Regions from separate parts of the Shewanella glacialimarina genome, predicted to be linked through region 3. Evidence: predicted binding sites of a transcription regulator. Region 3 holds the regulator's gene; each other region holds the start of a gene.

Region 1 (8,130 bases), 1.8 Mb from region 3:
ACGACTCTTCCTCAATTTATCTGATTATTTTTATGTAATGATTGTTGTCAGTTTTATCTTTTTAGCCTGGTTGCAGTTTCGTTTCCAAGCATATTTAAGGTTATATTAATCTATATGTTGTTTGTGTGTTATTTCAATGTGTAAACTTGTGTGTCAATAAGCGAATAAATACGAGATATTAATGGAAAATGATCACGCTTGTCAGCCTATCACCGCCGAATCGGTACCTACTGTTATTGAAACTGCGCGTCTGAGCTTGATACAAATGTCTTTAAATGAACAAGACTTACTGTTTGAGCTTGATCAAGATGAAGCCGTGATGCGTTACATTAATGGTGGGCGTAAAACAACCATGGAAGACATTGAACAACGCTTTATGCCCAGACTACGCCGCTATCATAATCCCCTAAAAGGATATGGTTTATGGAAGGTTATTGCTAAAGCCGCATTTGTTACTACTGAGAGCAACAGAGTTACAGAAGAGCGGGCTGGGCAGTTTTTAGGTTGGATTTTAGTGAGGCCGATGTTCTTTTTTACTGATAATCCTCATTTACATGACATTGAGCTCGGCTGGCGTTTTAAGCAATCTACCTGGGGAAAGGGCATCGCCACTGAGGCGGCCAAGGCAGTTGCTGATCTAGTTACTAATCATACCGAAGTCACTTCATTGAGTGCGATAGCCGATGAAGATAATACTGGCTCAATTAATATTATGAAAAAGTTGGGCATGACCTTTGTTAAAAAACAAGCTCATCCTGATGTTCCTGACAATCAGCAAGTGGTTTTTTATCGTCTTTCGCTTAACAAATAGCCGTGATGTAGTACCTCAGCGAACGTAAGATTATTATCCTCGCTGACAAGGGTCTACATACAAAAATGCCAATCTTGCGATTGGCATTTTTAATTGTGCCCTTTAATCCAAGGATCAAAGCGAACAGAAATGATTACTTAAGTGCGTCTAGGTAGCGTTCTGCATCTAATGCAGCCATACAGCCTGTACCAGCAGAAGTAATAGCTTGACGATAATGTTGGTCCATCACATCACCACAGGCATAAATACCTTCAATACTGGTTTGGGTCGCATTACCCTGTAAACCACTGTTCACTTGTAAGTAACCGTGATTCATTTCTAATTGACCGGCAAAAATACCAGTATTAGGACTATGACCAATGGCAATAAATACGCCAGCGACTTCTAAGTCAGTGATTGAACCGTCTTTGGTACTTTTTTTCTTCAGGCCGGTTACACCCATGTTGTCACCAACCACTTCTTCTAGAGTTTCATCTAAGTGGAGAATGATATTGCCGTTAGCCACTTTATCCATTAAACGATTAATTAAGATTTTTTCAGAGCGGAAGCTGTCACGACGGTGAATAAGGTGAACTTCTGAGGCGATATTACTTAAATACAGCGCTTCTTCAACCGCAGTATTACCACCACCTACTACAGCAACTTTCTGGTTGCGATAGAAAAAACCGTCACAGGTAGCACAAGCTGATACGCCACGGCCCATAAAGGCTTCTTCTGATGGTAAGCCTAGATATTTAGCTGATGCACCGGTGGCAATAATTAATGCGTCACAGGTGTATTCGCCATTGTCGCCTTTCAAGCGAAATGGACGTTCAGTTAAAGTCACTTCGTTGATGTGATCGAAAAGAATTTCAGTATCAAACTTTTCAGCATGCTTTTGCATACGTTCCATTAGTGCAGGACCGGTTAAGTCATCAGCATCGCCTGGCCAGTTTTCAACTTCAGTTGTCGTGGTTAATTGACCACCTTGTTGCATACCTGTGATCATGACAGGTTTTAGGTTGGCACGCGCTGCATATACTGCAGCGGTATAACCCGCTGGGCCTGAACCTAAAATCAATAGGTTACTATGACGAGCTTCACTCATGTTAATTCTCCGATTAGATACGATACATTGCGCAATAAAAAAAGTGCAATCAATAAAAATGCAATTAGGCAGGATTGTAGGGAATTTAGCAAAGCGGGTAAAGGGTGCGGTTATGATTGATAATCGATTGAGGCAATCTAATCTGTCAATAAATGGTGTCAGTGATGTATTAATCAACAGACACCTTGATATTGTCAGGTCATTAATATGCGATATGACACGAAGGCAGATTATTTTTTTCTAAATAATTTTGATGATAATCTTCAGCGATATGAAAAGTTTGTAAAGGCACTATTTCAGTTACTATATGGCGTTGTCCCCAACGGCCACTACGTGCAAAGGCCAACTTAGACGCTTCAGCCTCAGCTTTTTGCTGCTTATCATGGAAGAAAATAGTACTGCGATATTGGTTACCGATATCACCACCTTGCATATTCAGTTGTGTCGGGTTGTGATTTTGCCAAAAAACAGTTAACAAATCATCATAGCTCACCACAGCAGGATCGAATTCAACTTGAACGACTTCAGCATGACCGGTTGAGCCAGTTTTAACTTCTTTATAGGTTGTTGCAGTATCTTTTCCGCCCATATACCCACAGGTAGCATTACTTACGCCGTTAATTTCACGAAAAAAGTATTCAACACCCCAAAAACAACCCGCACCAAAAGTTGCTAACGCCATGACACACCCTTACAAAAGTTTTAATAGAAGTCTAGATGGCTATAATTGTGTTCAAGTTTAACCATTATTGCAAGCATTGATTCGTCTTTAACTGCAGTTTAGTGGCGATCAATTTCATTTTGTTTGGCTTGTGGTAGAATTAGACGTAGGAAATACAAGCAAACTGTCCAGATTTGCATAATAAAAACAACAAGGAGCTTAAATTGACTTTACCGCTTATGGATACCAGAGATTTTCTAGCTTTTACTTTAGCAAGCCCGCTTTCACTACCACAGCAGTACCATTTTCATTTAGGGGACCACACTCAGGTTGATATCCTTGATACCGGTGTGATTGTATTTACCCCGTTAACTGCAACTGCCACTGCTAAAAAAGATATTGTACTGTCGTGTGCTGTGCATGGTAATGAAACCGCACCGATTGAGATTTGTAATCAACTGATTAAGTCGTTATTGAGTGAAACTATTATTACTCAACATCGACTATTGTTTTTAATTGGCAATCCTTCGTCAATACTTAATAAAACCCGTTTTCTAGAAGAGAATATGAACCGTTTATTTAGCGGTGCCCATTCAAAAGGACAGGGGTTAGTTAATGCTGAGCGTATTCGTGCCAAAGCTTTAGAAAAGTATGTGGCCGACTTTTTCAATAATGGCGTATCAGGTAGTCAGCGTATTCATTACGATTTGCATACAGCGATACGCCCATCAAAACATGAAAAATTTGCTATTTATCCATACCGCCCAGGTCGAGCATTTAGTGGTGAGCAAATGATGTTTTTGGCTGCATGTGGCGTCGACACCATATTGTTTCACCATGAGCCCACAACCACATTCAGCTATTACTCTTCTGAGCACTTCAAGGCCGATGCGTTTACGGTTGAGTTGGGTAAAGTCATGCCATTTGGCGAAAACGATATGACTCGTTTTGAAGATACCCACAAAATGTTAACGGCGTTAATTACCCAAGATGTGGTCAAGTTGCCAGACTATAATTCAGCATCATTGAATTTATACAAAGTATCGCGTTCAATTAATAAAAGTGCTGACGATTTTGCTTTCAGCTTTGCTAATGATGCACCCAATTTTAGTCAATTTAACCAAGGTGAAACCCTTGCAACAGAGGCCGGCACTGAGATAAAAGTGCAACAAGAAGTCGAGGCGATAGTGTTTCCTAATGCTAAAGTACCTATAGGTCAACGAACCGTATTGTGCCTAGTACCTGCACCAAATGAAGATGTACAGTAGGCTACTGAGTTAGCGTAAAGCAAATTATACAATTTAACAGACTAAGAATTCATTAATGGCCTGGCTAAACTATTGTATGGAAGTTTACGTTAACGTAATGTTTGTCGGCAAACTATAATTAGACTGCTACTCTTGAGGTAGCATCTCACAAGAACAAGAGCACATTATGAGCAACGCACCACTGAGCAACGAAACAGTGCATCGTGTCAGCTTTCTCGACAAGGCGTCATTGCACATTCCCATTTTGCGTGTTTTACAGGCAGATGGCAACACTTACGAAAACGCAGTGTTACCCGTTATCGATCAAGATTTAGCGGCGAAAATCTATGACACTTGCATATTTACCCGAGTTTTAGATGAACGTATGTTAGGTGCACAGCGCCAGGGGCGTATTAGCTTTTATATGACCTGTACCGGTGAAGAGGCGGCCATTATTGGTAGTGTTGCTGCGTTAGACCAAGGTGATGTGATTTTAGCTCAGTACCGTGAGCATGCTGCACTGCGTTATCGTGGTTTTACCACTGAACAATTTATGAATCAGATGTTCAGTAATGAAAAAGATTTGGGTAAAGGCCGTCAAATGCCAATCCACTATGGTAGTAAAGCGCTTAATTACCATACTATTTCATCTCCTTTAGCCACTCAAATACCGCAAGCTACTGGCGTTGCATATGCGCAAAAGCTAAAAGGCGAGCGTAATGTCACTATTTGTTATTTTGGCGAAGGTGCAGCATCAGAAGGTGACTTCCATGCAGGCTTAAATATGGCCGCGGTGTTAAAAGCCCCAGTCATCTTTTTCTGCCGTAACAATGGCTATGCTATTTCAACCCCAACAGAAGAGCAATTCGCGGGTAACGGTATTGCCAGTCGCGGTGTAGGTTATGGCATGCATACTATTCGTGTTGATGGGAATGATATGTTGGCTGTACTGGCTGCAACACAGCAAGCGCGTGCTTATGCATTAGAGCACAATGCACCAGTATTAATTGAAGCCATGACGTATCGTCTTGGTGCGCATTCATCATCAGATGATCCATCGGGATATCGCTCTAAAGATGAAGAAGCAAAATGGCAACAACATGACCCGGTAAAACGCTTCAAGCTATGGTTAATCAATAAAGGTTGGATTAACGAAGCTGATGACAGTAAAGCCCACGAGAAATACCGTGAAGAAGTGCTTGCTGCGGTGAAAGTCGCCGAGAAGATACCTGTACCTCGATTAGATGAAATTATTGAAGATGTGTTAGATCAACCAACTGCAGTGCTGAAAAAGCAGCTTAAAGAGTTGAAAGAACACATCAACAAATATCCTAAAGCCTATCCAAAAAGTGCAGGGAGACTATAAGCCGTGGCTCAAATGAATATGTTACACGCCATCAATGAGGCGTTATCAATTGCCATGAAAGCCGATGAGCGCATGGTAGTTTTTGGGGAAGATGTTGGCCACTTCGGTGGTGTTTTTCGAGCAACTTCTGGATTACAAGAGCAGTTTGGTCGTGATCGCTGCTTTAATACACCACTAACCGAACAAGGTATTGCGGGTTTTGCTAACGGTTTAGCTGCACACGGCATGACCGCGGTAGCTGAGATCCAGTTTGCAGATTATATTTTTCCAGCGTTCGATCAAATCGTCAATGAAACGGCTAAATTCCGTTATCGCAGTGGTAATGAGTTTAATGTGGGTGGATTAACCTTCCGCACCCCTTATGGTGGTGGTATTGCTGGTGGTCATTATCACTCCCAGTCTCCAGAAGCGTACTTTACCCAAACTCCGGGATTAAAAGTGGTTATACCGCGTAATCCTGAGCAAGCTAAAGGATTATTGTTAGCCTCAATCCGCGATCCAAATCCAGTGATTTTCTTCGAGCCAAAGCGTTTATATCGCGCATCCGTTGGGGAAGTGCCTGAAGGCGATTACATTATCGAACTTGGTAAAGCTGACGTGGTTAAACAGGGCACAGATGTGACTGTTTTAGCCTGGGGCGCTCAGGTTGAAATCGTTGAGAAAGCCTGTGCTATGGCGGCTAAAGAAGGTATTTCATGCGAAATTATCGATTTACGTACCTTAGCACCGTGGGATATCGATACTGTGGCTAAGTCGGTTAAGAAAACAGGCCGCTTAGTCATAAACCATGAAGCACCATTGACAGGTGGTTTTGCGGGTGAAATCGCGGCGACGATTCAACAGGAATGTTTCTTACATTTAGAGTCTCCGATCAATCGAGTCTGTGGTTTAGATACACCTTATCCACTTATTCATGAAAAAGAATATATGCCAGATGAGCTGAAAACATTTGAAGCCATCAAAACCACAATGGCATTTTAGGAGTGGGCATGATTAAAGATTTTATTTTACCCGACATTGGTGAAGGCGTTGTTGAATGCGAGTTGGTGGATTGGTTAGTTGCCGAAGGTGACACAGTAGAAGAAGACCAACCGATAGCTGATGTGATGACTGACAAAGCGTTAGTGCAAATACCGGCTCCTAACGCTGGGGTGATCACTAAGCTGTACTATGCCAAAGGCGAGATAGCGATAGTACACGCACCTTTATATTCAGTCAGATTAGCTGATGATTCAGATGCAGACTCTGCTGAAACTATCCCTGCGTCACAAACTGTGACGGCAACTGCTGATACTTCAACCGTTAATGTCAGTGGTGCAAATGTATCAAGCACAACAATTGAAGACTTTCTATTACCCGATATTGGTGAAGGCATTGTTGAGTGTGAATTAGTTGATTGGTTAGTTGCAGAAGGTGAAATGGTTGTTGAAGATCAACCCATTGCTGATGTGATGACAGATAAAGCGCTAGTACAAATACCAGCAATGAAAGCCGGTAAAATTGTGAAGCATTATTACCGTAAAGGTCAGTTAGCTAAAGTGCATTCACCTTTATTTGCCATTGAAGTTGAAAGTGAATTTGTTAATACTGCTGCGACAGCTGAAGTTGTCCAACAAGATACTCAGCACGCAGCAAGTTCAAACCACAGTTCGTCTACGGAACCTGTTACTCAAGGTAAAGCGCTAGCTAGCCCAGCCGTTCGCCGTTTAGCGCGCAGTTTAGACATTAACATTGCCGATGTGTCAGGTTCAGGTAAGCATGGTCGTGTATACAAAGAAGATATAGAACGTCATCAGCAAGGCGGAGTTGTTAACTCTGCGCCAGTGTCAACGGTTAACGCTTTGACAACAGCGCCTTCAGCGACAGTTTCTAGCTCTGTTAATACAGCAACTATTAATACAGCAGATCGTGTCGAGCCAATTAAAGGCGTTAAAGCCATTATGGCGCGAATGATGGTTGAATCTGTATCGACTATTCCTCATTTTACCTATTGTGAAGAGTTTGATTTAACTGAGCTGGTCGCATTACGTGAAACGATGAAGCAGCGCTATTCAACTGATGAAGTTAAGCTAACTATGATGCCTTTCTTTATGAAAGCCATGTCTTTAGCATTAACTCAGTTCCCGATTTTGAATAGTCAAGTCAATGCCGATTGCACAGAGTTAACCTATAAGTCTCGCCATAATATTGGGATGGCGGTTGATTCAAAAGTGGGTTTGTTGGTACCAAACGTCAAGGACGTACAGTTAAAATCTATTTTAGATATTGCTGCTGAAATCACCCGTTTGACCACAGATGCAAGAAGTGGCCGAGTATCACCGGCGGATTTGAAAGAAGGCACAATTTCTATTTCAAATATAGGTGCATTAGGTGGCACAGTCGCAACGCCTATTATTAACAAACCTGAAGTCGCTATAGTGGCATTAGGTAAGTTACAAGTATTGCCACGTTTTAATGCCAAAGGTGAAGTTGAGGCGCGTAAAATCATGCAAGTCAGTTGGTCTGGCGACCACCGTGTGATTGATGGCGGCACCATTGCGAGATTCTGTAACTTGTGGAAGCACTATTTAGAGCAGCCACAAGAGATGTTAATGGCTATGCGCTAGTCAGCCTAAACAGAATAAATGCTAATTTGATAAAGGACGCGTAATGCGTCCTTTTGTTTTAGGGTGATTTTTCGTATAATTCGCCCAAGATCCACACTATTGGAACCGTTATGAGCTTGTCGGCCCCCCAAATCGAAACGATTAATTATCCATTTCCGCCTAAACCCGCAGTCTTATCTGCTTCAGAGAAGCTGGCTTATAAGGCACGCATTAAGCAATTACTGATTGATCACAATGCGGTTCTCGTTGCCCATTATTATACCGACCCTGAAATTCAAGCCTTGGCAGAAGAAACCGGTGGTTGTGTATCTGACTCATTAGAAATGGCTCGTTTTGGTCGTGATCATCCTGC
Region 2 (8,130 bases), 1.2 Mb from region 3:
TGCCGGAATTTGGTCATTTAAGTGCCGACGATGGTCAAACATTACAATACCGTTTATTTAAACCTATACCATTTGATGACAGCAAAAAATACCCTGTTGTGGTGCGAGTTTATGGCGGGCCTCATGCCCAATTAGTGGTTAATGCATGGAGTGAGGCGGATTACTTTACTCAGTATTTATTGCAACAAGGTTATGCGGTGTTCCAATTAGACAATCGCGGTTCAGCGCATCGCGGCACAAAATTCGAATATGTGATTTATCAAAACATGGGTGATGCTGAGGTACGCGATCAAAAAGTCGGTGTCGATTATTTACGTAGCCTGCCGTTTGTTGACGGCGATAATGTGGCTATTTATGGTCACAGTTATGGTGGTTACATGGCGTTGATGAGCCAGTTTAAAGCCCCTGACTACTTCAAGGCTGCCATTGCAGGCGCACCAGTCACTGACTGGCGTTTATACGACAGTCATTACACTGAGCGTTACATGGGCAGCCCTAAGGCTAACAAGCAGGGTTATGATGCCGGCAGTGTTTTACCTTACGTGAAAAACTACCAGTCAGGGCTGTTGATGTACCACGGTATGGCGGATGACAACGTGTTATTTGAAAACAGCACTCGGGTTTATAAAGCCTTGCAGGACGAAGGTAAGTTATTTCAAATGATGGATTACCCGGGTTCTAAGCATTCAATGCGTGGTGAGAAAGTGCGTAATCATTTGTATAAATCGTTAGCTGCCTTTTTGGATAGCCAATTGAAGTAAGGGATTTTGGATTTGATGTTGTATAAAAGCGAATGTGGTTTAGGCCCATTCGCTGTTTTTCGTTTTAAGACCTTGGCAGTATTTGTATTGGGTAGCTTGTTTCAGCGTTGAGCCTCAATTTAACTTATTCAGCCAATATCAATGCAGTAAGGATATTATCGTGCTTGTCTATTTGTTTAACTTTTTTAAACCTTGTGTCTTTCTATCATGAGCTGTAGGTGGAAAAACCACATAAAAAGCACTTTACACAAAATAAAAATGGCTATCGATTTGATAGCCATTTCAGTTGTTATTGCTCAATTTGCAAATATCTCAGAGCAAACAACCTTAAGCTTCTAGCGAATAAGGTAACGGCATAATCGTTAAAGCAGATTCTTCATCACCAGCAATACGCAAAGTCGCATCTGCTTCAGTGTCATTGGCTAACACAGCCGTGAGTAATACTTGATCGCCTTGCTGAACAAACTCAATGATAGCGCCGCCACGACGATAGCCGCCTTCAAGGGCGATTTCTAATACCGTTTCTTCTGTTAACGTTTGGCTACTGGTGCCAGATAAGATATAAAGTGCGCGTTTGTTACCACCACGATACTTCATACGGGCGATGGTTTCTTGCCCCATATAACAGCCTTTAGTAAAGCTGATGCCATTAATTGACTGCACATTACACATTTGTGGCACGTATTGGTTGGCATGTATGCCTGGAATATTAGGGTAACCTGCTTTGATTTCTAATGCTTGCCATGCCGCGGCGCTATATATCGTTTGGTTTGCACAAATGGTTTGGGCTTTTTCTGGGCTTAACATGGCGATGAAACGCTGGCCATCTTTAAGCAGTAAACCACCGTCAACGATAGTGACTTCGTTGGCTGTTTCAGGGCTAACTTCGGCAAAATGTTGTTTTACAAAAGTGTTGGCATCGCTGCCTGCAATACCGATTAATTGCCAGTTAGCTGATGCATCAACTAACTCTGCTTTGCTAAATACTGAATATTTTTTTAACTGGGGTAAATCAATCGCTAATGCGCTGGTGGGCATCAGCATAAATAAGCTGTCTTGTAATACAAAAGCGCGGAAACTGGCTAACATTTTACCTTTGGCATCACAGTGTGCGCCCCAGCGCCATTGGTCTGCGGCAAGTGAGGTAATATCAGTGGTCACTTGGCCCTGAATAAAGCTGCGACCTTGCTCACCCGTTACTTCTATAAGGCCTAAATGATTCAGGTTAGCTAGCATTATTGCAGGTGTGTCTTGGGTGGGGGCCCAATCTGGTTGACTTATTGAAAGGCTCATAGGGTTTCCTGTAATACAGCAACATAATGCCAGCAGTGTAGCCCAATCGGTGGTGACTCTAAAGGGGCAAGGCAATAAAAAACGACTATCTAAATATGATAAATAGTCGTTTTATTGTTACTGTGATCTGATGCTACCGATATTAAAACAATACGCGGGTACGAATTGTGCCTTCAATCAGTTTCAGTTCACCTAAGGCTTCTTCAGCTTGGTCTGAATCGACTTCCATTACCACGTAACCAATTTCAGCGGTAGTTTGCAGATACTGAGCTGCAATGTTGATACCTTTAGCCGAAAATGCTTGGTTAATTTTGATCAACACACCAGGACGGTTATGGTGAATATGCAGTAGACGAGATGTGCCAGCATGCTGTGCTAGAGTCACTTCAGGGAAGTTAACTGCCGATACGGTTGAACCGTTATCAGAGTATTTAGCTAGCTTGCCTGCCACTTCAATACCGATGTTTTCTTGAGCTTCAGCGGTACTACCACCAATATGCGGTGTCAGTATCACATTGTCTAAGCCACGAAGTGGGCTAACAAATTCATCATCATTTGATTTAGGCTCAACGGGAAAAACGTCAATAGCTGCGCCTGCAATATGCTCAGACTTAACTGCCTGAGCAAGGGCGTCTATATCAACAACTGTGCCGCGAGAGGCATTGATGAAGAAACTGCCTTTGCGCATTTGGCTAAATTCTTTTTCACCAAACATATCTTTGGTTTGTGGCGTTTCAGGAACATGTAAGCTTACAACGTCAGCTGTGGCCAGTAATGTTTCTAGGCTGTGAATTTGTGAGGCATTGCCGAGCGGTAATTTATCTTCAATATCAAAGAAAATGACTCGCATGCCTAAGGTTTCAGCCAAAATGCCTAACTGAGTACCAATATGGCCGTAACCAATGACACCCAGGGTTTTTCCTCTCACTTCAACGCTGCCGTTGGCACTTTTTAGCCAGCCGCCGCGGTGACATTGAGCGTTACGTTGTGGAATGCCGCGCATTAGCATGATGATTTCACCAATGACTAATTCAGCCACACTGCGGGTATTAGAGAATGGCGCGTTGAAAACAGGCACACCGAGTTTTTCTGCCGCGGCAAGATCAACTTGGTTGGTTCCAATACAAAAACAGCCGATCGCAACCAGCTTCTCTGCATGGCTAAGTACTTCAGCAGTTAATTGAGTGCGCGAGCGTAAACCAACGAAATGAGCATCCTTTATGGACTCCAATAACTCACTTTCGCCTAGCGAGGCTTTGTGATATTCAATGTTGGTATAGCCTGCTCTTTCTAGTACATCTACCGCACTTTGGTGGACGCCCTCCAACAGCAGGATTTTGATCTTATCCTTGTCAAGCGAATGTTTCGCCATGATATGGGTACCCTCTAATGTATAATTGCTGATTTAGTACCTAGTTAAATTAGTACTTATGCTTATAATATCAATTAGTTTATGCTTGATATCTGTTCCCAAGCGACGTCAAGTTACCAACCTTAGAAACGGCCAATAAGGTCAATTCTACTTTAGGAATAATTTGCGACTTCCAGCGCCTAGCCAAAGTAGCACTTTTTTGGCCAGTTGTGGAGGGCTAGATGGCTAAAGTTAATATTCTAATTTTAGAACAATATAGAACAAGAGGAATTTACATTGCTGAATAAAGTTATATGGATGCTAATTTATGTCGCGGTGCTACTTTGGTCCGTGAGTGATCCCAAAGATATGTTCACTTGGTGGTTAGAAGCTATTCCCGCTTTAATAGCTTTGCCTATTTTATTTTTTACTCGAAACCGTTTTAAATTAACCCCTTTGGCTTACTGGTTGATCTTAATCCATTGCATCGTGTTAATGGTTGGAGCCAGATATACCTATGCCGAAGTACCCTTGTTTGATTGGTTAGCAGAAGTGATGGGTAGCGAGCGCAATAATTACGACAAAGTAGGCCATTTTGCCCAAGGTTTTGTGCCTGTTATTATCGCCAGAGAAATCATGTTGCGTAATGGGGTGTTACAGTTGGGAGCCTGGTGCCAGTTTTTGTCAGTCTGTTTTGTATTAGCATTCTCTGCATTCTATGAACTGATAGAATGGTGGGTTGCCGCCGCAACGGGTGAAAATGCAGAAGCCTTTTTAGGCACCCAAGGTTATGTATGGGATACCCAGTCTGACATGTTTCTTGCATTAATAGGGGGTTGTTTTGGACTATTATTGTGCACTCGTTTGCATAATCGACAAATTCAAAATCTGAATGTCGCCATTAAGCCCTAGTTAAAAACATTATGATTTATCAGTCAAAACTATTATTAATACTTTTGACTGACAAACTTTCTCTTTGTTCTAGTTAATTTCTACTACCCTTATTACTCTGTTTATTCATTTACCTTAATTCTAGGCGTTTATGAGCAATTGTATCTGGCTTCAAGGTAAGATTTAGGTATAAAATCAAACACAGGATGATGTTCAAGTATTAAGCACTTTCGCTTATTGATGATGTGGTTAAACCTAATACTTAGGAGCACTTGAACAAATTAAACTTTTCAGGGAGAAGAGTGATGAGTTCCAATACATATGAATTGGTTTTTTTACACCAATTATCGGCACCTTGCCATTTAGCTATTCTTGCTGAATCGATAGGCTTAAAGACACGCATTGTTAAGAATGCTGCTGAATTAGAGTTCGAAAAAAAGTCTAATAGTTTTTATCTTGTGGCTCAAAAAGGCGCGGCCCTTGATAGCAAAGGTATTCCTCTATTGGTATCGCGTATTGTTAATCATGTCCCCGTAGCCTTATATCAAGTAGAACGCGGCTCATTAGATCAAGAGACTGCATTATTGCTGGGCGTGCGTGGACTGCTATATTCAGATCAACGAATGGACTTGATGTTAACAGGTTTACGTAAGATGGTATCTGATGAGCTTTGGTACGACAGACCATTGATCAGTAAAATTTTTAGACGTTTAGTTCAAAAGCTTGATAATAATAACGAAATTCCTGCAGATACGGTTGCCATGTTACAAATGCTGACTAATCGAGAAAGGACCATTATTCAGCTAGTGTCTAGTGGTGCTAGAAATAAAGAAATTGCCCATCGCTTATGCATTAGTGAGCATACTGTAAAAGCCCATATCTCTTCTGTTTTTCGTAAAACACAATCCCGAAACAGAGTTGAACTATTACGCTGGGCGCAAACTTATCAAACCCATTTTGAGTTAGTAAGCTAGGGACATTAAGCCTGTCTTTTTGCGTTTATGTAGCTGATTGAGTTTGCTGGGTGACTGAGTTTGCTTAGTTAATTTAGTCGGTTAGGTGTCAGTAGGATTAATTGAGATATTGGAGTGAACTCAATGAGTAATGGTAAATAAAAGGGAGCAATATAATTGCTCCCTTTTTGCATTTTAGTGTGATTTATTACACGTTATATCTATAGTTTAGTTTTGAATGACTAACGCGCTGTTGAAATCACCTGTTTGTGAGACATTAATCGTGTTATCAAAACCAGTTTGCGAGCCTGTCACTAGGTTATCATTACCCGTTTGTGTCACCATGAAGCTGTTGTTATCACCCTCTACAGTGAAAGCTCCACTCGATTCACCACCCACCCAGTTACCATTACCTGATTGCATGATATCAACTAAGTTTTCATTGCCCATAACCAGTAAATCAACCAGGTTGAGATCACCCACTTGAGTGACATCCACTTGAGTATTAAGATCGCCTAGAACAGAGACTATGGCTTCATTATCAGTGCCATCTTGTTCAACATCCACTTTGTTATCATTGCCGAGAATATCAACATGGCCAAAGTTAATATCACCCTCTTGATCGATATCAATTAAATTATCATTACCATCTGCTAATGCTTCTATGGTGTTTTGATTTCCATCCGATGAAAGATTGAAATGGTTATCATCGCCGTAAGCACCGAATGCAGCATAGTTATTATCACCTTCCTGCTCTAGATCAGCATCATTTTGATCGCCAATAACTTCAAATTCAGTTAGGTTATTGTCACCATGTTGCTCAATATCGATAATGTTGTCAGAACCATTTACAGCCGCTACAAATGTTTCTCCAACAGTGTTGTTTTGGCCTTTTTGATCAATCTCCATATCATTATCGTTACCAGTAGTGAACTCTAGTACGGCATTATTATTGTCACCTTCTTGTTCAATATTAATATCGTTATCTGAACCTGAAAGTGAGTAAACAAAACCGGTATTTAGATTGCCAACCTGTTCAATATCAACAGTGTTGTTATTACCTAAAATGCCACGAACGGCAGCTAAGTTGCTGTCGCCTTCTTGATAAGTGGTCACATCGTTGTTATTGCCTACATTAGGAGTTAAATCTAATGCAATTAAACCTGCTTGGTTGCCGTTGCCAATTTGGGTTGTATCACCATCGTTATCATTGCCTTGAACGCGAAAGACGCCATAGTTGTTATCACCTTGCTGGCTAATTTTGCTGCTATTGTTATCGCCAAGTAATTCAACAATACTTTCATTCAATCCACCTACTTGTTCAACATCGACATTGTTGACATTACCTGTAATTTGCACATCACTTTGGTTGAAAAAACCATCTTGAGTGACTTTAGTGAAGTTCTCATCGCCTTCTAAGGCAACATTAGAAATATGCCAGTCAGCAGTTTGATTAACTTCAACTTCATTTTCATCTCCAACTGACGTCACGTAAGACTCTAACCACACACCATCTTGAGCAATGATCGCGCTTTGATCGTTACCAGTTTGACTAACATCAGATACATTTAGAGAACCTGTTTGCTCAGATTTTACATCCTGGCCAGCACCGTTCTGCATAATGTTAATAATGCTTTCATCACTGGCAAAAGCTTGTGAAGACAGACCTGCTGCAATGGCTAAAGCTAGTAAGGTTTTAGTTGTTTGCGATTTCATATGACGCTCCCTGTTTAATATTGCGTAATTGTGATTGCAGCACCATCTGCAATCTGTTCAATTGAGAAATTTGCACTTCCTAGTTGGTTTAACTGCACTCGATTATCGTTTCCTGTTTGGGTAACCGAAGCATTATTGTTTTCACCTGCTTGCAACAGCTCGACTTCATTATTCACACCATATTGGGCAATATAAGCCTGATTCCCTTCTCCTAGCTGCAAAATAGAAGCCTGGTTAAGTTCTCCTGCCTGTATAACACTTGCTTGGTTTAGCATGCCCTGTTGGATGATATTAATCATGTCGCCACGATCATTATTTTCTAACAGCGCTTGCAATGTGATAGGTAAATTTAGATCAAGTTGATCTGATTTAATCTCTTGAGCATAAGCGGTTAATACAAAGCTTGGCAGCAGGAGGGCGATGCACAATGTTTTTGCCATTGAAATCTGCATGATCACACTCCTTTGCATTACGTGAAACATTTCGGCAATGACTCATTAGATAGAGCCAAATTAACTCGACCAACTTACGGGGTTAACAATTGCCTCACAATTGGACTAAAGAGTATTAATTTGCGGATGTAAAATGCAGTTTATTATAAAATTAAATTTTTATTTTTATTTATTTACAGCGGGTTAGGTTGCGTTTTTCGTAAAACCCATTCTAACGGGTTAGGTTAAGTGACTTAGTAGTAAAGTGGTAATTATCTAAGTCATTCTTCCCAAAGCTATTACATTGTGGCAACAATCTGTAGGTAATAAAATTGCCGGATGAATATGTCCTTGATAAGTCAAAAGACACTCTTTTGATATATTCAGCAGTACCGGTTCTGGAATCAAAAAGGATGATAGGAAACCAGTATATGTCGATTAAAATAACACCTGTTGCATTAGCCATAGCGTCTGCAATGGCAATGACTTCCGCAGTGCCAGTGATGGCTAAGCAAGCAGTGACTTACCAGCAAGATACCATCTTGGTGGTGTATAAAGACAATGTAACTAAATTTGAACGTTCGTCAGCGCAAAAGCTTGTTGGCGCAACCATTAAAGACATCAATGCAGACGGGGTGGATGATAAATTCAGTCACCTTTTGAATGGAAAGTTGGCTCGTTTAAGTCTAAGAAATGGTGCTAATGTTGAGCAAGCGATCAAAATGATCAGCAAA
Region 3 (8,130 bases):
GCACAAATAAACCCAGTGATGACTAAACGCTCATTAGGATGAGCCGCTAATAAAGCCTGCACTTTGGCTCGCGACTCTTCTACCCGAATATTAGGCACAGCACCTTCGTCAGCGACAAGTATTGAACAGGCGTCTACATGGGATGACGCTACACCAGACTCACGTAATAACGCCGCCATTAATCTTGCTGACCAACGTTCACCAAAACTCACCACATGGCTAATTTGATATTCATTGCGCTGTTCAAGTGATAATAAGCTAATCAATTGTGACTTGTCGGTCGACAAGCGCTCACGTAAATCACGTGCTTGCTCATTAGATAATAATTGTTCGATTAAGGTTTGCTGATAGCCGATTAATACTTGTAGCTCTTCTTGCCATAGCTGACCGGTTTCACGCAAATTGAGCAGCTTATATAAAAAGTTGGTACTTTTACCTGCCGCTGAAACAACGATTAAATCATCGCTGTGACCATGGGTCAGTAAAATGTGGGCGACTCGGCGATAACAATCTGCATCTGCAAGACTTGAACCACCAAATTTATGTAAATGACCACGCGCCATGTATTACTCCTTAAACGACAACTACAGCGCTGCGACTGCAGCTAATGCGGCTTCAATATCTGCCACTAAATCTTCACTATCTTCAATACCTACAGATAGTCTCAATAATGTATCTTTAACGCCAGCCTCAAAACGGGCTTGGGCGTCCATTGCTCTATGGGTCATAGTCGCAGGAACGGCTATTAAACTTTCCACTCCGCCTAAACTTTCAGCAACACTGAACAAGGTTAACGCATCTAAAAAGGCGACAACCTCTGCTTCGCCACCTTTTAGCTCAAAACTGAGCATAGCGCCAAAGCCTTTTTGCTGCTTTTTCGCAATATCATGTCCAGGATGATCTGTTAATCCTGGATAATACACCTTTGCGACCACAGGGCTTTGACATAGCACATCAACAATCTGTTTTGCATTGGCTTGATGCTCACGAATTCGCACCGCTAAAGTACGAATACCACGCAGAGTCAGGTAACTGTCAAACGCTGATCCCGTTAACCCTAAAGTATTTGACCACCAATGCAATAACTCGCCGATTTCAGGGTCTTTCGCCACAACCGCGCCACCAACCACATCACTGTGTCCATTGATGTATTTAGTGGTCGAATGAATAACAATGTCAGCCCCTAAATTAAGTGGCTGTTGCAATATTGGCGATAAAAAGGTGTTGTCCACGGTAACTAATGCACCGACTTGCTTAGCGGCTTTGGCTATTTCTGCAATATCCGCCACCCGAAGCAAAGGATTAGACGGCGTTTCTAACCACACCATTTTAGGTTTTTTAGCGATGGCCTCAGCTAATGCTGCCGCGTTAGTTTGATCAACCACAGCCAATTTAAACTGACCTTTTTTGGCTAAATTAGTAAATAAGCGATAACTACCACCGTAGCAATCATGTGGCACAATCAGTAAATCGTCTGGCCCTAATAAATGAGTCACTAAGGTAATTGCAGCCATACCGGTACAGGTTATCACCCCGGTTGCCCCTTGCTCTAATTTGGCTAAGGCTTCGCCTAAAATACAACGTGTTGGGTTGCCTGAACGGCTATAATCAAATTCACGTGGATTTTTGTGGCCATCAAAAGAATAATTGGTCGATAAATAAATGGGTGGAACAACTGCACCATGTTGTGTGTCACTTTCAATACCCTGACGGACAGCGACAGTAGCATTGCTATGTTGTTTACAAGACTTGGTCATGATTGATTCCTAACATTACGAACACACAAAGAGATGTCTAGATGGCTAAATTTACCTAACAGAACCGCTCAGGTCAACAAAAATAGACGTTTAGACGTCTAAACATAAAGAAATCTATTTGCAATGTGCACTAAAACACAGCAATAATTTGACTAGAAACTTTAAGGGTTTAAAATCTGCACCGAATTTAAAGTAAAGGGTGAGTTAATGACTGAGTGGAATGGCGACTATATTAGCCCATATGCCGAACACGGCAAGAAGAATGAACAAGTAAAAAAAATCACAGTTTCAATTCCGTTAAAAGTATTGAAAGTGCTGACCGATGAGCGCACTCGTCGCCAGGTAAATAATTTACGTCACGCGACAAATAGTGAATTACTTTGCGAAGCTTTCTTACATGCTTACACTGGCCAACCATTGCCTGATGATCATGACTTATCAAAAGATGAGCCAGACAGTATTCCGCGTGAAGCGAAAGCATTGATGGACCAAATGGGTATTGAATGGGAAGACTTAGAGTAATTAATCACTTTTAAGTATTTCACACCCGCTATTCATTCCATCAAGATGAATATCCTGCTTAGTCAGGGTAGTTATCTTGATGGAATTTTGTTTTAAGACGCGATCAAACGATTGATACCAATCAACACAAAAATGCTTGTGTTGAAACACGCTAGTAACTTAGAGCCATAGTAATGCCATTTATCGATCCCACCACATTATTACTCGCCTCAGTCATTATCTTTTGCGGCGCGTTAACTCAGAGCTTAATCGGTTTCGGATTAGCCGTAGTCGCCAGCCCTTTACTGTATATTGTCGACCCTCAGTTAGTGCCAGTGCCAGTGATTGTGATGGGGTTTGCTATTTCACTGATGACCTTATTCAGAGAACGTAGCCACTTAGAGTTTAATGGGTTGCAATATGCGTTACTGGGTAGGATCCCAGGCGGTTTTTTAGGCGCAAGTTTACTATTACTCGCCCCTCAACCAATATTAGGCCTCGCAATTGCGGGCATTGTATTTACAGCCGTTTTATTGAGTGTTTTTAAACTGTCCGCACCTGTGAATCGGATAACGTTATTTATTGCCGGTACTGTTTCAGGTATTTTTGGCAACATTGCCGCCATTGGCGGTCCCCCTATGGCCATTTTGTTATCGGGTAAAGATGCCAGCCAATTTAGAGCGGCACTATCAGCCTTTTTTATCTTCAGCTCGATGATCGCACTCGCTATTTTAGCTATAGTCGGTTTGGTTGAAGTAAAACACCTTTGGTTATCCTTGTTACTGCTACCATCCGTCATTGCAGGGTACATCATTGCAGGACGAATTGTTGGGCGAGTCGATAAAGATAAAACCCGCAAAGCAACGTTAATTTTGTGTACGCTGAGTGCATTGCTGTTAACGATAAAGTCATTAGGTAGTTTATAATTTCATCCATGAAAATGACCTGAAATCTTATTTTATAGCATACCGTTTAATCATACTTTTCCTTCATATAATTAAACGAGAAGTAAAACAAAAATACCTTATTCAATTAAATAAGGTATTTAATGATTAAAAATGTAAGCGCTGTTAGTTAAAAAACTGTTTGGCTGGTAGTGGTTTAGAGTAAACATAACCCTGAATGAGATACACACCATGCTGACTGAGATATGCGACTTGTTGACTGTCTTCAACACCCTCTGCAATCATGCTTAAACCTGATGTTTTCGCAAATGAAATAATCGCTTCAATCGTTTTAGCATTGAAGTTGTCTTTATTACCTATCGTATCAACAAACATTTTGTCAATTTTTAGGGTGCTAATTCCTAAGTTTTGTACATAGCTGAAACCACCGTAACCGGTGCCTGCATCATCTAATTTTAAATCTATACCTAACGCATAAAACTTATCTAACATTCTACGAGCCGACACGAGATCGCTAATAGGTAAACGCTCAGTAATCTCTAATGAAATTCGATGCTGCTTTAACAGCTCTGATTCAACAACACTCTTTAATAACTGATATAAATCATCGTTATCTAAATGCTCTGGGACAATATTGACACTGAAGAACAATGCTTCACGTTTTTCTCCTAATTTTTTAATATCATTGAAAACATGTTCAAGCATGCCTTTTGTCATATCGATAATGAGTCCTTTAGCTTCAGCATAAGGAATAAACTGATTTGGAGGCATCAAAGAACCATCTTGGCGTTGCCATCGCATTAACACTTCACAACCAATAACTTTTTGCGTACGCGAATCAACAACTGGCTGGTAAAAAGGAATAAATTCATGATGCTTAATCCCACTCAATATTTGTGAGCGCATTGACACTGACTTCTTTTGCCAACGATGGATCAAGTAAGTTAACCAAACAGAAAATGACAATGCAAACATCACAATAAACAACCATGAAATGGTGCTGTATTGTTTATAGAATTCAAAATCACCAGACAATTCGAACGTAGCAACAAAATAAGGCGATGTTAACTCAACTTTCTTGCTAACAAATGGCTCACCTTCAAATGCATCAAAGCCAAATGTCAAAAATGGAACGGATTCGAAACCAATTGAATACTCTAAGCAGTCTTTGCATTCTAAGGGGACAAAGTAACTTGGTTTGAGGGGAATAATACTGGCTGTATAGTTAACATCTTCAAAATGTCTGACTAAAATTAATTCATGATGTTCCCGGTTAGCAATCTCAACTACACCTAAACTAAAACTTTCACTTATTCGGTGAGTTTTTATTTTGTGAATATCTCTAATGACGCTATTAGATTCACAAAAAATTTTACCCCCTTTAGTCACACCAACCCACCGAATAAACACCGCATCATAAACAGCATTTCTTAAATATTCAGTAGTATCTGGGGTACAATTAAAGTCTTTTTTTGAAATGGGTGGTAACTTATTCATTTCAAGAGCGCTAGCTCGGATTACATCTTCAAATTTTTCAGTAAGAATCTTTGCATCACGGGCAATGATCTGCTGCGCCAGAAAATGATCAAGCCCTTTTAAGCTAATTAAGCATAAAATAAAAACCGCAATAAATACTAACCCACTTTTAATCCGCTGCATGGCACTTCCTTCACTAAACATATAAGATAAATATAGCTCATAATGACACCTAATATAATGATAATAAGCTATTAATCACATAGTGAGTCCTTCACAGCACCAATCATTAACTTCATTGGTAATTGGATCAACAAACTGCAAACGCTGCGCTAATAGCTGTAATGGTTTGTCAAAATCATCTTCGCCTTTAGCCTGCAGTGTAGGATAAAAACGGTCATGTAATAAAGGCATGCCTAAACTCTGCATGTGTACCCGTAATTGGTGGGTTTTACCGGTAACGGGTTCAAGTTCAAAAAGCCCTAGATTATTGTTAATTTTGAGCAATTTAATCTCAGAATGACTATTACTGGCTCCGTCAACAATCTGCATGGTAAAACTAGGTGTTCCACGTTCTAGCCGATTATTAATGGTCCAATGGTGTGGCAACATCGCCTGATTTAATGCGAAATCTTGCGGTAATTCGGCCACTGCTTGATAGGTTTTTTTAATCTTACCATCGAGAAAAAGTTGATGATAAGCATGCCGAGTCTCGGGATTTACTGTCATTAACATCACCCCCGCAGTGTCTTTATCAAGCCGATGAGCTGGGGCAATAGTCTCTATTCCAGTACGAATGCGTAAACGGTGTACTAAGCATTCATTAACGTAATTACCACCAGGGGTAACCGGTAAAAAATGCGGTTTATAGACAATGATTTTATGGGCATCTTGATAAAGAATGTGTTCGGTAAAAGGTACCTTTTTTTCAACTGCGACTTCACGATAATAATAAACCCGCTTGGTCGCAACAAATTCGCTTTGATGATCAATCAATTGGCCATCTTGCCAATGTACCTTACCTTCCTTAATGCGTTGATCCCACGCCGAGGGGGATATTTGCGGAAACTTATCAATTAAAAAAGCCAACACGGTTGGATAAACCGGGCTAGATGCACTGGGGCGAGGTAATACAACGTAGGATGGCTGCGCGGCAATAGCGCCCGTTGCGGAAGGTAACTCGTGAGTAAATATTGACATAGAAAGTATCAGGGTACCGAATAGATACCCTTATATTATCAGGTTATACGCCAACATGGGATTTTAGTAGTTGCAGGACAAAGTCCATGGTTTTGTGGCAATTGGGCTGTTCTACCAAACGTAATTTATCACGACTATACATAGGTAAAACCTCCAGCCAACGCTGACTGACCCAAGTGGCATCTTCTAAATGAATTTGTGAATACAAACCAAGTAAATCTGGATTAACTTCATAAAATTGTTCAAGCGCAGCGCTAATAATTTCAAACTTGCCTGCTATTGGCTCATGGCGCCAATTCTGACAAGGCAGTGTGCGTGCGATCCATACGCCATTGCGTTGTTTAGCCGCCGATAATACTCTTAAGCGCTGCTTACCTTCTAACACAATACTTAGCGACTTATCTTCTAGTTGATGAAAGTCGATAATTTCACATTCGGTAATACTGCGATAACAGGGCAATTCACTTTTTGCCTTTTGCGCTGCCATCGCCAAACCGTATTCACCTTTAAGTACTGATGCCACCAGCGCCAATTCAGCAGGAAAAGCCACCCTAAACTCGAGTCGGCCATTAGGCAGTAATACCGCATCTTGTATGAGTAAAGCCATTTCACGTGTTTGCATTTTCTCCTCCAACACCATAAAGGTGAAGCACCGTAAAAAGCGAGTATCGATCAGATATCGCTCTATACCAGTGTAGTCAAAGGTTAAAAAACCAACAGTGAACTAAGATAAATTAATGCTAATTAACGACATGATATTTAATGTAATGCTTATCTAGTATCGTAACCTTACCAAGCCTCAAGATGATCCATCACAGATCCATTGGCCACAATAGTCGCTAATTCATCCGCTAATATTTGGCTTTGTTTAACGCTTGTTTGCCAGTAATCAATACGAGATTGGGTATCAAGATGCTTAAAATCTTCACGATCTGGAATTTTGCCATAGGGCAGCGAAGCGATAAATTCAGCTGATGGTGCCAAAATAAGCGCATTATGGTAATTACTGCGGGCTTTACGCCATATTAATGATTTATCGAACCATCCTGGGCTCATATGCGGGTAAAAGTGCGGATATAAAGTTAAGCCGCTTTCTTTGGGTAAGGGTAAATCAAAATGATAATCGGTAATGCCGCCATCGTAATACTTACCTTTTGGCAGACCATCTATGTCACGTACTGGGTCGAGTAATAACGGAATAGAGCCTGTGGCGAGTAATGCCTGGCGAATATTATTTTCAGTCAGTGCCATTTGCTTAGTCGGTAAATCTTTTAAGCGTCCAAATGGAGATGCGGCATCTTTATGGCTCAATAAAATGCGCTCAAAATGCCATGCTATGCTTTTACGATTAACGCTATTACTGGCAGCGGCTAATGCTAAACCAATAGCAATACCCACCTTAGACTGACTGCTATTCACATGACGAGCACGGCAGGCAATAATATGATCTCGAAATATCGGATTAGCAATAATATCTGCCCCCGCTTGATCACCTAAAATGCCGTCAACCACACCCTGTACTTGCTGAGTGACTTGCTCTCTTGTTGGCACCTCATCATAACGCTGATTAATATAAAAATGTTCTAATCGCTCATAGGCTGCTAAAGGGTTGTCTTGTCCTAAACATGCTAAACGCCATGCACCAGAAGAGGCTCCCAGCATATATAATGGATCTTGACGGTCCTTAAAAAACTCACTAAAAATATACTTGTCTAACCCTGCAATACCAATCCACTTAGGACCACCTGAAGCCGCTAATAGCTGGGTAAACATACCTTGCTGTAAACCTTGCACTTCTATCTGTTTAAAAGCGGTTTCACCTGCAATAAGCCGTAATGCTGACAAATGTTGTTCCTCTAATACTTGAAGAGTTGAAACAGTGATATTATTGCCACATTATGACACTTTCACTGCTGAATTATTCATTGGGACTCTTATGATTGTTGACACTTTAGCAAATCGCCACCTATATACAAAACTGCATCCGCGTTTAGCATCAGCATTAGCTCATTTAGCTGAAACAGATTTTACCGCCAAAGCTGTTGGTAACTATGAACTAGACGGTAAAAATCTATTTGTTATCGTCAATGATTATGAAACTAAACCAAGAGAAGTTGGGCCTTTTGAAGCACATCAACAATATATTGATGTCCAATATGTGGTCAGTGGTGCAGAAGAGTTTGGTTATTTACCGTTAGCGGATCAAACACCGTCTAAGCCGTATTATGACAAACATGATTATGCTGAGTTTGATTTTGAATCAAATAAACAAGCGGCGGCGTTTATTCCAT

Evidence for each region. Region 3 encodes MetJ, which represses methionine synthesis genes. Its sites were predicted from a motif close to TAGACGTCTAGACGTCTA; they were not measured.
Region 1: the regulator MetJ is predicted to act here: its motif matches at 2,605-2,622, upstream of msrA (peptide-methionine (S)-S-oxide reductase MsrA).
Region 2: the regulator MetJ is predicted to act here: its motif matches at 3,637-3,654, upstream of serA (phosphoglycerate dehydrogenase).

What each region holds. Positions count from the first base shown of each region.
Region 1 is NZ_CP041216.1:2,355,662-2,363,791, reverse strand. It holds gene FJ709_RS10275 (efflux RND transporter periplasmic adaptor subunit) at 1-2, opposite strand, end outside; gene FJ709_RS10270 (GNAT family N-acetyltransferase) at 182-811, shown strand; gene trxB (thioredoxin-disulfide reductase) at 945-1,898, opposite strand; gene msrA (peptide-methionine (S)-S-oxide reductase MsrA) at 2,101-2,580, opposite strand; gene astE (succinylglutamate desuccinylase) at 2,784-3,827, shown strand; gene FJ709_RS10250 (thiamine pyrophosphate-dependent dehydrogenase E1 component subunit alpha) at 3,994-5,172, shown strand; gene FJ709_RS10245 (alpha-ketoacid dehydrogenase subunit beta) at 5,176-6,153, shown strand; gene FJ709_RS19720 (dihydrolipoyllysine-residue acetyltransferase) at 6,162-7,778, shown strand; gene nadA (quinolinate synthase NadA) at 7,889-8,130, shown strand, end outside.
Region 2 is NZ_CP041216.1:3,879,281-3,887,410, reverse strand. It holds gene FJ709_RS16955 (S9 family peptidase) at 1-761, shown strand, start outside; gene ygfZ (tRNA-modifying protein YgfZ) at 1,089-2,054, opposite strand; gene serA (phosphoglycerate dehydrogenase) at 2,197-3,426, opposite strand; gene FJ709_RS16940 (DUF2238 domain-containing protein) at 3,724-4,317, shown strand; gene FJ709_RS16935 (helix-turn-helix transcriptional regulator) at 4,602-5,270, shown strand; gene FJ709_RS16930 (autotransporter outer membrane beta-barrel domain-containing protein) at 5,478-6,965, opposite strand; gene FJ709_RS16925 (curlin) at 6,980-7,405, opposite strand; gene FJ709_RS16920 (S8 family serine peptidase) at 7,828-8,130, shown strand, end outside.
Region 3 is NZ_CP041216.1:592,522-600,651, reverse strand. It holds gene FJ709_RS02410 (bifunctional aspartate kinase/homoserine dehydrogenase II) at 1-563, opposite strand, end outside; gene metB (cystathionine gamma-synthase) at 585-1,757, opposite strand; gene metJ (met regulon transcriptional regulator MetJ) at 1,965-2,279, shown strand; gene FJ709_RS02395 (sulfite exporter TauE/SafE family protein) at 2,453-3,184, shown strand; gene FJ709_RS02390 (EAL domain-containing protein) at 3,329-4,822, opposite strand; gene FJ709_RS02385 (pseudouridine synthase) at 4,898-5,839, opposite strand; gene FJ709_RS02380 (LON peptidase substrate-binding domain-containing protein) at 5,883-6,461, opposite strand; gene FJ709_RS02375 (patatin-like phospholipase family protein) at 6,629-7,684, opposite strand; gene FJ709_RS02370 (YhcH/YjgK/YiaL family protein) at 7,776-8,130, shown strand, end outside.